DNA from 3 places in the Streptomyces sp. NPDC088554 genome. Region 2 is predicted to be linked to each of the others. Evidence: riboswitches for the same ligand, from Rfam matches in the RefSeq annotation. Region 2 holds a riboswitch; each other region holds the start of a gene.
What was found. A riboswitch is a leader RNA that binds a small molecule or an ion and turns the genes downstream of it on or off. The one in region 2 is predicted to bind thiamine pyrophosphate.
Positions count from the first base shown of each region.

Region 1: another riboswitch for thiamine pyrophosphate. It lies ahead of ACIP8W_RS01660 (thiamine ABC transporter substrate binding subunit); the one in region 2 lies ahead of thiO (glycine oxidase ThiO).
Region 3: another riboswitch for thiamine pyrophosphate. It lies ahead of thiC (phosphomethylpyrimidine synthase ThiC); the one in region 2 lies ahead of thiO (glycine oxidase ThiO).

Region 1 covers NZ_JBIVMF010000001.1:400,089-403,357, reverse strand. Annotated here, with positions in the region: gene ACIP8W_RS01665 (ABC transporter permease) at 1-789, opposite strand, end outside; gene ACIP8W_RS01660 (thiamine ABC transporter substrate binding subunit) at 873-1,982, opposite strand; TPP riboswitch at 2,066-2,190, opposite strand; gene rlmN (23S rRNA (adenine(2503)-C(2))-methyltransferase RlmN) at 2,280-3,269, opposite strand, start outside.
Region 2 covers NZ_JBIVMF010000009.1:235,669-238,937, reverse strand. Annotated here, with positions in the region: gene ACIP8W_RS13830 (Rv2175c family DNA-binding protein) at 1-81, opposite strand, end outside; gene ACIP8W_RS13825 (NAD(P)/FAD-dependent oxidoreductase) at 148-1,347, opposite strand; gene ACIP8W_RS13820 (hypothetical protein) at 1,355-1,714, opposite strand; TPP riboswitch at 1,765-1,878, shown strand; gene thiO (glycine oxidase ThiO) at 1,876-3,090, shown strand; gene thiS (sulfur carrier protein ThiS) at 3,120-3,269, shown strand, end outside.
Region 3 covers NZ_JBIVMF010000038.1:39,766-43,034, reverse strand. Annotated here, with positions in the region: gene thiC (phosphomethylpyrimidine synthase ThiC) at 1-1,477, opposite strand, end outside; TPP riboswitch at 1,470-1,614, opposite strand; gene ACIP8W_RS29405 (YibE/F family protein) at 1,685-3,085, shown strand; gene ACIP8W_RS29400 (SsgA family sporulation/cell division regulator) at 3,171-3,269, opposite strand, start outside.

The sequences.
Region 1 (3,269 bases), on a different contig from region 2:
CCCGGGATCCACCAGCCGCAGCGCGGTCTCCCGTTTCCGTACGGTCCACGCGTGCACCGCCAGGATCCCGCCGACGGCCACGAACTGGATCAGGGTCAGCACGGCGGCGGTCGGCAGGTCCAGCAGCTGCGCGGTCTGCCGGTAGATCTCCACCTCCAGGGTGGAGTAGCCGGGTCCGCCGAGGATCTGTACGACGCCGAAGGAGGTGAAGGTGAACAGGAACACCATCAGCGCCGCCGCCGCCACGGCGGGCGCGAGCGCGGGCAGCGTCACCCGCCACCAGGCCGTGAACCGTCCCGCGCCGAGCACCCGCGCGGCCTGCTCCTGGCGCGGGTCGAGCTGTGCCCAGAGGCCGCCCACGGTACGTACGACCACCGCGTAGTTGAAGAAGACATGGGCGAGGAGGATCGCCCAGACAGTGGTGTCGAGCCGTACGCCCCCCAGCTCGTCCAGCAGTCCGCCGCGCCCGAGCAGCGCCAGGAACGCCGTACCGACGACAACGGTCGGCAGGACGAACGGCACGGTGACCACCGCGCGCAGCAGCTGCTTCCCGGGGAAGTCCAGGCGCGCGAAGACATAGGCGCCGGGCAGCGCCACCAGCAGGGTCAGCGCGGTGGAGGCGAGCGCCTGCCAGCCGGTGAACCACAGCACGTCGAGGATGTCCCGGCGGCCCAGGACATCGGCGATCCGGCCGAGCTGCCAGCCGCCGCCGGTCTTCAGCCCGCGCCCGACGATCGCGGCCACCGGGTAGGCGAAGAAGACCGCGAAGAAGGCGACGGGCCCGGCCATGAGGGCGAGCCGCAGCGCGGTGGCGCGCACGGCCCGCCCCTTCATGGACTTCCCCGTGGGCTTCCTCGGGGGCTTCTGCCGTGCTACTTCACTACGAGTGAGGACCACGACTGGATCCACTGCTCACGGTTGGCGGCGATCTTCGCCGGGGCGACGGTTTCCGGCTTGTCGACGGTCGCGCCGAACTCCGTGAACAGCTTCGGCAGCGCGACATCCTTGACCACGGGGTTCACGAACATGCTGAGCGGCATGTCCGCCTGGAACTTCCCGCTGATCAGGAAGTCCAGCAGGGCCTTGCCCCCGGCCTCGTTCTTCGCACCCTTGAGCAGCCCGGCGAACTCGGTCTGCCGGAAGCAGGTGCCGGTGGCGACCCCGGTCGGGGCGGTCTTCGGCCGCGGCTCGGCGTACAGCACCTCGGCCGGCGGGCTGGAGGCGTACGAGACGACGAGGGGCCGGTTCCCCTTGGCCTTCCTGCCGCCCGCGGAGCCCGAGAAGGACTCGTTGTACGCCTGCTCCCAGCCGTCGACGACCTGGACGCCGTTGGCCTTCAGCTTCTTCCAGTAGTCCTGCCAGCCGTCGTCGCCGTACCGCGCGACGGTGCCGAGGAGGAAGCCGAGACCGGGCGACGAGGTGGCGGCGTTCTCGGTGACCAGCAGGTTCTTGTAGGCGGGCTTGACCAGATCGTCGAAGGACTGCGGCGGCGCCAACTTTCTGTCCGCGAAATACTTCTTGTCGTAGTTGATGCAGATATCCCCGGTGTCGATCGGGGTGACCCGGTACTCACCCTTGTCGGGCCGCGCCGCCGTGTCGACCCGCCCGAGCCCCTTCGCCTCGTACGGCGTGAAGATGCCGTTGCCGAGGGCCCGGGAGAGCAGCGTGTTGTCGACGCCGAAGAAAACGTCGCCCTGCGGGGACCCCTTGGTCAGGATCTCCTTGTTGAGGGCCTCGCCCGCGTCCCCGCTCTTCAGCACCCTGACCGTGTAGCCGGTCTCCTTGGTGAACTCCTTGAGCACGGCGGGCGAAGCGTTGAACGAGTCATGGCTGACGAGGGTGACGGTCTTGGACGGGGTCCCTCCGTCGGCCTTCCCCCCGTCGTCGCCACCGCAGGCGGCGAGGAGGGAGACCCCGAGCGCGGCGGCCAGAGCGGCGGCCGCGGCCCTTCCGACTCCGGCGGTGGTGCTGGTGATACTCACTGGTTTTCCTCCTGGGATATCCAGGAGAAGACGCGGCCCTGCCCGGACTCCGGACGGACCGGAACCCGGGCAGGGCGCAACAGCTTGAGTGGTGTCCGAACTTCCTACCCAGAATGACCTGGGCAAGGTTCAGAGGGTCTGCGACCGTTGTCCGCTCTCACGGACCATGCCGCACTCTCAGCGCTGTGGCGCTCCCCTGTCGGAAATTACGATGTATTCAGGTATCGAAAAATTGAAAATGCGATGTTTCAGGAAATCTAACGGTTTCCGGCCAAGATTACCCCGGCGATTCCGCTGCTAGCGCTCCGAAGCCGCCAGCTGCCCGCACGCTCCGTCGATCTCCTGGCCACGGGTGTCCCGTACGGTCACGGGCACCCCGTGCGCGGCGATCGCCTCGACGAACTTCTTCTCGTCCTCGGGGCGCGACGCCGTCCACTTCGAGCCCGGCGTGGGGTTGAGCGGGATCAGGTTGACATGCACCCGCTTCCCCTTCAGTAGCCGGCCCAGCCGGTCGCCGCGCCATGCCTGGTCGTTGATGTCCCTGATCAGGGCGTACTCGATGGAGATCCGGCGGCCGGACTTCTCCGCGTACTCCCAGGCGGCGTCCAGTACCTCCCGGACGTTCCAGCGCGTATTGACCGGGACGAGGGTGTCGCGCAGCTCGTCGTCGGGCGCGTGCAGCGAGACCGCGAGACGGCACTTGAAGCCCTCGTCCGCGAACCGCAGCATCGCCGGGACCAGACCGACCGTCGAAACGGTGATCCCCCGCTGCGAGAGCCCGAGCCCGTCCGGCTCCGGGTCGGTCAGCCGACGGATCGCCCCGACCACCCGCTTGTAGTTGGCGAGGGGCTCACCCATCCCCATGAACACGATGTTCGACAGCCGCGAGGCCCCACCGGGAACCTCCCCGTCACGCAGCGCGCGCATCCCGTCGACGATCTGGTGCACGATCTCCGCGGTCGAGAGATTCCGGTCGAGCCCCGCCTGCCCGGTCGCACAGAACGGACAGTTCATCCCGCACCCGGCCTGGGACGAGATGCACATCGTGACCCTGTCCGGGTAGCGCATCAGCACGGACTCGACGAGCGTGCCGTCGTGCAGCCGCCAGAGCGTCTTGCGGGTGGCGTCGTCGTCGCACGAGATGTGCCGTACCACCGACATCAGATCGGGCAGCAGCTCGGTCGCGAGCCTCTGACGCGCGGCGGCCGGAATGTCCGTCCACTGCTCGGGGTCGTGTGCGTACCGCGCGAAGTAGTGCTGCGACAGCTGCTTGGCACGGAACGCCTT
Region 2 (3,269 bases):
GATATCGAACATTTCGGCGATATCAGGCAGGTAGAGCCAGGCAGGGACGAGAGCATCGATCTTTGCGTCAATCTCGGTCACAGGACAAGCGTGCCATCCCGGACTGACAGTCGGTAGCCAAGGCCGCCTGATCGGGCACTCGTCCGGTCACAGAACGGCCTTGCGCAGCGGTACGGAGGGGTCCGCGGCCGCAAGCTGATCGAGGCGGGCGCCCGCCTCGATCAGCTTGCGGCCCTGTGCCAGGTCCCGGGGGCGGCCGACCGCCAGCAGGGCCACCAGCACCCCGTCCCGCAGCCACACCACGGACCAGGCGGCGTCCCCGGGGTCGCCGCGCCGCACCAGGGTGCCGGCCGCCGTGTGGTGGCCCGCGTACTGCACGAACCGGCCGAACTGCTCCGACCAGAAATACGGCACCGGGTCGTAGACCTGTTCGCTCTCGCCCATGACCTGGGCGGCGACCGTGCGCGGCCCCTGGAGCGCGTTGTCCCAGTGGTGGACGAGCAGCCGCTCGCCGTAGCGCGCGGACGGGAAGGAGGCGCAGTCACCGACCGCGTACACCCCCGGCAGCGAGGTTCGCAGCCGGTCGTCGGCGGTGACGGAGCCGTCCGCGCCCAGCGCGATGCCGGACCCGGCCAGCCAGCCGGTCGCCGGGCGCGCGCCGATGCCCACGACCACCGCGTCGGCGGACAGCCGGGTGCCGTCCGCGAGGAGGACCGCGCCCGGCTCGACACCGGCCACGCGCGCGTGCGTCAGCAGTTCGGCGCCGCTCTCCGCGTACCAGCCCGCCATGGGGGCGGTCACCTCTGCGGGCAGGGCGCCCGCGAGCGGCCGGTCCGCCGCCTCGACGACCGTCACCGCGCACCCCGCCTCCCGGGCGGCCGTGGTGAACTCCGCGCCGATCCAGCCCGCGCCGACGACCACGACGGAGCGCCGCTGTTCGAGGACGGGGCGCAGCCCCTCCGCGTCGTCGAGCGTGCGCAGCGCGTGGACACCGGCCGCGCCCCCGGTGCCCGCGAGCCCGACCGGCTCCGCGCCGGTGGCGATCACCAGGACGTCGTACGGGACGGGCCCGGCGGCGGTGTCGATCTCGCGCTCCGCCGGGCGCAGCCCGGTCGCCTCCAGGCCGAGCCCCAACTCGACGGAGAGCGCGCCGAAGTCGAGGTCGAAGGCCGAGCTGTCCGCCTTGCCCAACAGCAGCGCCTTGGACAGCGGCGGCCGGTCGTAGGGCGGGTGCGGCTCGGCCCCGATCAGGGTGACGGGCCCGTCGTACCCCTTCTCCCGCAGGGCAACTGCGGTCTGCACCCCCGCCATCCCGGCTCCGACGATCACCACACGCGGCTCGCTCATCGGTGCCTCAGCCCGCCGTCGGCACGGAGACCGGCAGCTGCTCCACGACGCTGGTGCCGCTGCCCTCCTGGGACTCCCACCGCCAGCTCTCGGTCAGCCTGACGCGCCCGTCGGGCAGCTCGGAGACCGTGGAGAGGCAGTGCCCCGACGAGGTCGTGCCGTCCTGCTTCAGCTGTACGTAGCGGAAGTCCAGCCGGTCGCCCGCGCGGGTCCCCACCAGATGTCCGCGCACCACGTCACCGCCCTCGTACCGGGCCCGGATCACGCCGTCCCGCTCGTGGTAGACGAAGCGGGTACCGGTGCCCACCTGGCCGGGAGCCTGGTCGGCGACCGGGGAGAGGACGAGTCCGTCCAAGGAACGGGCCATGACGAAGGCTCCCTTACTGCGCGGGCGGCGGAACGTTAGTCTGGCCAGCGACACTACCTCGCGGGAGTCCGGACGCACCGGGCTGAGAGGGAGGCTGACGCGGCCTCCGACCGTACGAACCTGATCCGGGTCATGCCGGCGAAGGGAGGGGCTGGACGCCCATGCAGTCGTCTTCTGCCTGCCATACCGCCCCCGACGTCCTGGTCGTCGGGGGCGGGATCATCGGCCTCGTCACGGCGTGGCGGGCCGCGCAGCGCGGGCTGAGCACCGCCGTCGCGGACCCCGATCCGGGCGGCGGGGCCGCGCGGGTCGCGGCCGGGATGCTCGCCGCCGTCACCGAACTCCACTACGGGGAGCAGACGCTCCTCGGTCTCAACCTGGCCTCCGCCGCGCGCTATCCCGCGTTCGTCGCCGAACTGGAGGCGGCGAGCGGCCTGGACACCGGCTACCGCGCCTGCGGCACCCTCGCCGTCGCCCTCGACACCGACGACCGCGCCGAACTGCGCGACCTGCACGCCCTCCAGCGGCGTTCGGGGCTGGCCTCCGAGTGGCTCACCGGGCGCGAGTGCCGCCGCCTGGAGCCGATGCTCGCGCCCGCCGTGCGCGGCGGGCTGCGGGTCGACGGCGACCACCAGATCGACCCGCGCCGGCTGGCCACGGCCCTGCTGGCCGCCTGCGCGCGCGCCGGGGTCGTCTTCCACCGCGTACGGGCCGACCGGCTCACCGTCGCGGGCGACCGCGCCACCGGAGCCGTGCTCGCCGACGGCCGCGCGCTCACCGCCGGCCAGACCGTGCTGGCGGCGGGCAGTCTCAGCGGCGGGCTCCCCGGCGTACCGCAGGAAGTACTGCCGCCGGTACGGCCCGTGAAGGGCCAGATCCTGCGGCTGACCGTGCCCCGTCCGTACGCGCCCTTCCTGTCCCGGACCGTACGGGCCGTGGTGCGCGGCAGCCATGTCTATCTCGTGCCGCGCGAGAACGGCGAGCTGATCGTCGGCGCCACCAGCGAGGAACTGGGCTGGGACACCACGGTCACCGCGGGCGGCGTGTACCAACTGCTGCGGGACGCGCACGAGCTGGTCCCCGGCATCACCGAACTCCCCCTCACCGAGACCCTGGCGGGGCTGCGCCCCTGCTCCCCCGACAACGCGCCCCTGCTCGGCCCGACCGCCCTGCCGGGGCTCCAGCTGGCCACCGGGCACTATCGCAACGGGGTGCTGCTCACCCCGGTCACCGGCGACGCGCTGGCCACCGCGCTGACCACGGGGGCCCTCCCGGCGGAGGCCCGCGCCTTCAGCCCGCTGCGCTTCGGCGCGCGCCCGACGGCCTCCCCCACGGTTCTCCCGTCCGATTCCGTACGTCAGGAGCAGTCCGCATGACCTCCGGCAGCACCCCCGCACCCGCCACCATGACCACCACCATGACCACCACCGTGACCGTCTCGGTGAACGGCGAGCCACGGGTGCTGGCCGCCCCGGTCACCCTCGACACGGTGGTCGCCGCCCTCACCCCCGCGCCCTCGGGTGTCGCCGCGGCCGTCAACGAGACCGTGGTCCCG
Region 3 (3,269 bases), on a different contig from region 2:
CCGCATGAGCCGCGATCTTGTACGTGATGACCCCCGTCTTCACGTCATCCCGGTTCGGCAGCCCCAGGTGCTCCTTCGGCGTCACGTAACAGAGCATCGCCGTCCCCCACCACGCGATCATCGCCGCGCCGATACCGGAGGTGATGTGGTCGTACGCCGGAGCCACATCGGTCGTCAGCGGGCCGAGCGTGTAGAACGGGGCTTCCTCGCAGATCTCCTGCTGAAGGTCGATGTTCTCCTTGATCTTGTGCATCGGGACATGGCCAGGGCCCTCGATCATCGTCTGCACCCCCAGCCGCTTGGCCGTCGAGTTCAGCTCGCCCAGCGTGCGCAACTCCGCGAACTGCGCCTCGTCGTTGGCGTCCGCGATGGAACCCGGCCGCAGACCGTCGCCCAGGGAGTACGTCACGTCGTAGGCCGCGAGGATCTCGCACAGCTCCTCGAAGTTCTCGTACAGGAACGACTCCTTGTGGTGCGCGAGACACCAGGCGGCCATGATCGATCCGCCGCGCGAGACGATGCCCGTCTTGCGACGGGCCGTCAGCGACACGTACCGCAGCAGTACGCCCGCGTGCACCGTCATGTAGTCGACGCCCTGCTCGGCCTGTTCGATCACCGTGTCCCGATAAATTTCCCAGGTCAGCTCCTCGGCCTTGCCGTCGACCTTTTCGAGCGCCTGATAGAGCGGCACAGTACCGATGGGCACGGGGGAGTTGCGCAGCACCCACTCCCGGGTGGTGTGGATATTGCGGCCGGTGGAGAGGTCCATGACCGTGTCCGCGCCCCAGCGGGTCGCCCAGGTCATCTTCTCCACCTCCGCCTCGATGGAGGAGGTGACCGCGGAGTTGCCGATGTTGGCGTTGACCTTCACCAGGAACCGCTTCCCGATGATCATCGGTTCGGTCTCCGGGTGATTGACGTTCGCCGGCAGTACGGCACGCCCGGCCGCGATCTCCTCGCGTACGACCTCCGGGGGCACGTTCTCGCGGATCGCGACGTACTCCATCTCCGGGGTGATCTCCCCTCGGCGGGCATACGCGAGCTGTGTCACCGGCTGCCCGCCCCTGGACCGCCGCGGCCTGCGCGGACGGCCGGGGAACACCGCGTCGAGGCCCCGCAGATCAGTCGCTCCGCTCCGGAGCAGCCCCCCGCGCGGCGAGGTGTGCTTGAGCCCGTCGTCCTCGGGGCGGACGGGCCTGCCCTCGTACTCCTCGGTGTCGCCGCGCGTGATGATCCAGCTCTCCCGCAGGGGCGCGAGGCCCCGGCGTACCTCGGTGTCGACAGCGGGGTCGGTGTACGGCCCCGACGTGTCGTACAGCGTCACATCCGCGCCCGTGGTGAGGTGCACCCTGCGGACCGGCACCTGGAGATCCGGACGGGAACCCCGGACATATCCCTTGTGCCAGCCGATGGACCTTACGGTCCCGTCCGGATTCCCCGAATCCGAGGCAGGCGTGCGTGTGTCCTGAACGGTCATGAGACCTACTCCCTACGCCGGCATTACCCGGTAACAGGTTCAGCGGTCGGCGCAGCTCAGGCGTCCGGGGAAAAGTCCCGGGACCCCTCGTTCAGCGCCCTCTCAGCCCGGTGCTCCGAGCTCCCGCGTGTGCAAAGGTGCCCCCACGCTAGCGTCATTTCCGGCGTGCTGAACAGAGGGCCCCACCCTTCTTGCGATGATCGGTCGGTGACCTCATCCCAGCAGACTCACGAACCGCACGGCCACTCGCACAGCCACGGCCCCGCCGCACCCGTCTCCCGACACCTCCGCAAGGTGATCGCGGCGGTTCTGATCCCGTTCGCGACCGCGGTGGTCATCGGGCTCGCCGTGCTCTGGCCGGGCGGCGCTCCGGCGCACGAACGCACGGGGGTCGGCTTCGACCGGCAGACCGAGCAGGGCCGGGTGGTGCAGATCGAGCGGGTCGACTGCAAGGACGTGAACGCCTCGCAGATCCCGTCCTCCGGCACCTCGACGCCCCAGGGACGCGAGGCGGCGCGGGGGGAGACCGGGGAGTGCAAGAAGGCGACGGTCGAGGTGACTTCCGGCAAGGAGAAGGGCCGGACCTTCGTCGAGGTCGTCCAGCCGGACGCACCACGGCAGTTTCACGTGAAACAGGGCGTCGTGGTGGCATACGCACCCGACGCGCCCCGTGATCTCCAATACTCGGTGACCGATGTGGACCGCAAGTTCCCCATGGCGCTGCTGGCCGGCATCTTCGCGCTCGCGGTGATCGCGGTGGGACGGATGCGTGGTGTCATGGCGCTGGTCGCGCTCGTCGTCTCGTTCGCCATTCTGACGCTGTTCATCCTGCCCGCGATCCTTCAGGGCTCGAACCCGCTGATCGTGGCGGTGGTCGGGGCCAGCGCGATCATGTTGATCGCCCTCTACGCCTGCCACGGTCTGACGGCCCGCACCTCGGTCGCGGTCCTCGGCACGCTGATCTCCCTGCTGCTGATCGGCCTGCTGGGATCGCTCTTCATCGGCTGGGCGAGCCTGACGGGCAACACGGACGACAACACCGGGCTGATCCACGGCCTCTACCCCGAGATCGATATGAGCGGTCTGCTGCTGGCGGGCGTCATCATCGGATCGCTCGGTGTCCTCGACGATGTGACGGTCACACAGACCTCGGCGGTCTGGGAGCTGCGCCAGGCGGATCCGACGATGGGGCCCCGCGCGCTCTACCGGGCGGGCATCCGAATCGGTCGGGACCACATCGCCTCGGTCGTCAACACGCTCGTGCTCGCCTACGCGGGTGCGGCGCTGCCGCTGCTGCTGCTCTTCTCGATCGCGCAGTCGAGCGTGGGCTCGGTCGCCAACAGCGAGCTGGTGGCGGAGGAGATCGTACGGACCCTGGTGGGTTCGATCGGTCTGGTCGCGTCGGTCCCGGTGACCACCGCGCTGGCGGCCCTGGTGGTCTCGGCCGACCGGCAGACCCCTGGGAACACGGCTCAGCCGACCCCCACGGGCTCCGGACCGGACACAGACGGTCCGGCACCCGCGGGGCGGGAGGAGACCCTCTCCACACCGGTGCCGAGCATCTCGGCACGCACGCTCGGCGGCCGGGGCCGCCGCCGCAAGAAGTAGCCGTACGGTCCCGGAGGGGGCCGGGAGGCCCGAGGCCGTACCACCCGCTGTCGGTACGGCCTCGAAACCACCCGGACGGCCCCGTTCAGCCTGCGTTCTCCTCGGCAAGGATGCGTCCGAGCGCATCCTCCAGATTGCCCTCGAAATCGCTGAGCGTCCGCTCCTGACCGAGCGGCACCAGTCG